2 regions of the Streptomyces sp. CA-106110 genome follow, and region 2 is predicted to be linked to the other one. Evidence: predicted binding sites of a transcription regulator. Region 2 holds the regulator's gene; the other holds the start of a gene.
What was found. Region 2 encodes HrcA, which represses chaperone genes, less so after heat shock. Its sites were predicted from a motif close to TTNGCACTCNGNNNNNCNGAGTGCNAA; they were not measured.
Positions count from the first base shown of each region.

Region 1: groL (chaperonin GroEL) is a predicted target of HrcA. The motif match lies at 1,592-1,618, and genes of this name have one in related genera.

Region 1 covers NZ_JBNJNB010000001.1:6,701,467-6,703,863, reverse strand. The annotation lists gene groL (chaperonin GroEL) at 1-1,467, opposite strand, end outside; gene ACQEXA_RS30940 (cold-shock protein) at 1,847-2,050, opposite strand.
Region 2 covers NZ_JBNJNB010000001.1:8,070,754-8,073,150, reverse strand. The annotation lists gene dnaJ (molecular chaperone DnaJ) at 1-647, opposite strand, end outside; gene hrcA (heat-inducible transcriptional repressor HrcA) at 648-1,667, opposite strand; gene ACQEXA_RS37170 (MBL fold metallo-hydrolase) at 1,861-2,397, shown strand, end outside.

The sequences.
Region 1 (2,397 bases), 1.4 Mb from region 2:
GCCTTCCTTGACCAGGTCGACGTACTCGCCGGTCGCGGCGTTCAGGCCGTGGCCCGGGGTCAGGTTGCGCACCTTCTCCACCACGACGCCGCCCTCGAGGCCGGCGTTGACGGCGATCTGCTTCAGCGGGGCCTCGAGCGCCAGCTTGACCGCGGCGGCACCGGTGGCCTCGTCGCCCTCGAGCTCCAGCTTCTCGAAGACCTGGGAGGCCTGCAGCAGGGCCACGCCACCACCGGCGACGATGCCCTCCTCGACGGCGGCCTTCGCGTTGCGGACGGCGTCCTCGATGCGGTGCTTGCGCTCCTTGAGCTCCACCTCGGTGGCGGCACCGGCCTTGATGACGGCCACGCCGCCGGCCAGCTTCGCCAGGCGCTCCTGCAGCTTCTCGCGGTCGTAGTCCGAGTCGCTGTTCTCGATCTCGGCGCGGATCTGGTTCACCCGGCCGTTGACCTGCTCCGAGGAGCCGGCGCCGTCGACGATGGTGGTCTCGTCCTTGGTGACGACGATCTTGCGGGCGCGGCCCAGGAGGTCCAGGGTCGCGTTCTCCAGCTTGAGGCCGACCTCCTCGGAGATGACCTCGCCGCCCGTGAGGATGGCGATGTCGCCGAGCATGGCCTTGCGGCGGTCACCGAAGCCCGGGGCCTTGACGGCGACGGACTTGAAGGTGCCGCGGATCTTGTTGACGACCAGGGTCGACAGGGCCTCGCCCTCGACGTCCTCGGCGATGATCAGCAGCGGCTTGCCCGACTGCATGACCTTCTCCAGCAGCGGGAGCAGGTCCTTGACCGAGGAGATCTTCTGGTTGGCGATCAGGATGTACGGGTCGTCGAGGACGGCCTCCATACGCTCCATGTCGGTGGCGAAGTACGCCGAGATGTAGCCCTTGTCGAAGCGCATGCCCTCGGTGAGCTCCAGCTCGAGACCGAAGGTCTGCGACTCCTCGACGGTGATGACGCCTTCCTTGCCGACCTTGTCCATGGCCTCGGCGATCAGCTCGCCGATCTGGGTGTCGGCGGCGGAGATGGAGGCCGTGGAGGCGATCTGCTCCTTGGTCTCGACGTCCTTCGCCTGCTCGAGCAGGGCGGCGGAGACGGCCTCGACGGCCTTCTCGATACCGCGCTTCAGGGCCATCGGGTTGGCACCGGCGGCCACGTTGCGCAGGCCCTCGCGGACCAGCGCCTGGGCGAGCACGGTCGCGGTGGTCGTACCGTCACCGGCGACGTCGTCCGTCTTCTTGGCGACTTCCTTGACCAGCTCGGCGCCGATCTTCTCGTACGGGTCCTCGAGCTCGATCTCCTTGGCGATGGAGACACCGTCGTTGGTGATCGTGGGGGCACCCCACTTCTTCTCGAGGACGACGTTGCGGCCCTTCGGGCCGAGGGTCACCTTGACGGCGTCCGCGAGCTGGTTCATGCCGCGCTCGAGGCCACGCCGCGCCTCCTCGTCGAACGCGATGATCTTGGCCATGTGAAGTGGTCCCTCCAGGACTGGGGGTGATTACTTCGGACCGCGCCCGCGCCCGCGACGGACGGCCCCGGCCGGAGGTTCCTTGCCCCACCCGGTCCGCGGCCTCACCGACCCGGTCCTTCTTTTGTCACTCTCACCTTCAGAGTGCTAACGCCAATGATTAGCACTCGCCCCCTCCGAGTGCAAGGTGCGCCCGCGGAGCGGGCTCGTTGAGGGGTGGCGGCCGGGTGGCGGGTGGGCGCACGGGGATCACCAGGTGAACGGAGGCTGACCAGGGCGCGCCCGCGCGCCCCCGCCCCGGGCAAACCGAGGGGCTCGTACCCCGAACCGGGATACGAGCCCCTCGACACGTCGAACAGTTCAGTCGTCGGCGCGTTCTTCAGCCGGCCAGTCGGACCATGTCCGCCTGCGGCCCCTTCTGACCCTGCGAGATCTCGAACTCGACCCGCTGGCCCTCTTCCAGGGTGCGGTAGCCGTCCATCTGAATCGCGCTGTAGTGGACGAAAACATCCGCACCACCGTCGACCGCGATGAAGCCGTACCCCTTCTCCGCGTTGAACCACTTGACGGTGCCCTGAGCCATGCCTAACTCCCCTATTACTGGCCCTTGCACAGATCCACACTTCGCGGACCCGGGTCAGACCTCACCCCCCAACGGTTGGGGGCGTGCGCCGGAACGCGTCGACCGCGGCTGAATGTATCTGTCCAACTGCCGTCTGCAACAGGTCAATCGGACGAGAATTCCGGGCACGACCGGTCGGGAATGTACGGAGAATTCATCCGAATTCAGGGCAAGTCGGGCCCTGCAAAAGGAGCGAATGGCTCAAAAGCCCTGCCTACTTTGGCTACTTCTTATCGGCCTACGGCAGGAACTCAGAGCACCCGGCGGGGAAACCGGGAGCGGGTTCCCCAACTGTACCGTGCTCAACC
Region 2 (2,397 bases):
GTGAGCGTCCGGCGGGAGCGCACCCGCCCGTCGCCCGCGCACTCCGGGCACGGGTTCGGGACGATGGTCCCGAAGCCCTGGCACTGGGGGCACGGCCGGGAGGTCATGACCTGGCCCAGGAAGGACCGCGTGACCTGGGAGACCTCACCGCGGCCGCGGCACATGTCACAGGTCTGCGCGGATGTGCCGGGCGCCGCGCCCTCACCATTGCAGGTGTTGCAGACGACGGCCGTGTCGACCTGGATGTCCTTCGTCGTGCCGAAGGCGGCCTCGTCGAGCTCGATGTCGAGCCGGATCATGGCGTCCTGCCCCCGGCGGGTGCGCGAGCGCGGTCCACGCTGCGACGCCGTGCCAAAGAACGCGTCCATGATGTCGGAGAAGTTTCCGAAGCCGCCCGCACCGAAGCCGCCCGCACCGGCCGCGCCCGACTGGGACAGGGGGTCGCCGCCGAGGTCGTAGACCTGCTTCTTCTGCGGGTCCGAGAGGACCTCGTAGGCGGCGTTGATCTCCTTGAACCGCTCCTGCGTCTTGGGATCGGGATTGACGTCCGGGTGCAGCTCGCGGGCGAGCCGACGGAACGCCTTCTTGATCTCATCCTGCGACGCGTCGCGGCGCACGCCGAGTACGGCGTAGTAGTCCGTGGCCACTTACGACTCCGCCAGGATCTGTCCGACGTACCGTGCCACCGCTCGTACCGCTCCCATCGTTCCCGGGTAATCCATGCGGGTCGGTCCGACCACGCCGAGTTTCGCTACTGCTTCGCCGCCCGAACCGTAGCCCACCGAGACGATGGACGTGGAGTTGAGTCCCTCGTGGGCGTTCTCGTGGCCAATACGCACGCGCATGGCCGGATCCTTCGCCTCTCCCAGCAACTTGAGCAGCACGACCTGTTCCTCGAGTGCCTCGAGGACGGGACGGATGGTGAGAGGGAAGTCATGTGCGAAGCGGGTGAGATTGGCGGTGCCGCCGATGATCAGCCGCTCCTCGGTCTCCTCCACGAGCGTCTCCAGAAGGGTGGAGAGCACCGTCGAGACCGTGCCGCGGTCCTCCGGTTCGTCGAAGGCCTCCGGCAGGTCCTGGACCAGCTGCGGAACGTCCGCGAAGCGGCGGCCCACGACCCTGCTGTTGAGACGCGCGCGCAGATCGGCGAGAGACGTCTCTCCGAACGGCGCCGGGCAGTCGATCATGCGCTGCTCGACCCGGCCGGTGTCCGTGATCAGCACGAGCATCAGCCGCGCGGGCGCCATCGACAGCAGCTCCACATGGCGCACCGTCGAGCGCGTCAGGGACGGGTACTGCACGACGGCGACCTGCCGGGTGAGCTGTGCGAGCAGCCGCACGGTGCGCGTCACCACGTCGTCGAGGTCGACCGCGCCCTCCAGGAAGTTCTGGATCGCGCGCCGCTCGGGCGGGCTCATCGGCTTGACGGCCGCGAGCTTGTCCACGAAGAGTCGGTAGCCCTTGTCCGTGGGGATGCGTCCGGCGCTGGTGTACGGCTGGGCGATGTACCCCTCCTCCTCCAGCGCGGCCATGTCGTTGCGGACGGTGGCCGGGGAGACACCGAGCTGGTGCCGCTCGGTGAGCGCCTTGGAACCCACCGGCTCCTCGGTACCGACGTAGTCCTGGACGATGGCGCGCAGCACTTCGAGCCTGCGTTCACTGAGCATCGCGCACACCTCCAGCGATTCGTCCCCTTGACGCTCCCCTGGCACTCTGCGTGTACGAGTGCCAGCATCCCGGAGCAAGTGTACGGCGGTCGGGTACGCACCCGGCAAGGCCGGGCGACGCCGTCGTACCGACGTGTACCGACCTGTCCTGGGCTGTCCTCCCGGATCGGGCGCCTACCGATAGCGTCGGCGCATGACGGTGCTGTGGGAAGGGTCCGGGTGGGAGGCGCTCGGTCCGGGAGCGGGGCGCACACGGCTCCCGGGCTGGAACTGCACGGCGGGACTGGTGGTCGGCGAGCACGGGGCCCTGATGGTCGACGCGGGCTCCGGCCCGGGCGAGGGCGCGCGGTTGCGTACCGAGGCGCTGCGGCTGCTCTCGACCCTCGGCGGGGACCGGCGTGTGACCCATCTCGCGCTCACCCACCCCCACTTCGACCATGTCTTCGGTGCGGCAGCCTTCGCGGACGCCGAGGTGTTCGGCGCGGCAGGCATCGACACGGTGCTCGTCCACGAGCGGGGCGAACTGGTCGCGGACGCGGTGCGCAACGGCCTGGACGCGGAGGTGGCGGCCGAGGCGGCGGACCTCCTGGTGCCTCCGCGCCATCAGGTCTCCGGTGAGTGGACCCTGGACCTCGGCGGGCTGCGGGTGCTGCTGGCGAACGTGGGACCCGCCCACACGGCCCACGACCTCGTCGTCCTCGTCCCCGGGGAGCGGGACGTCGTCTTCTGC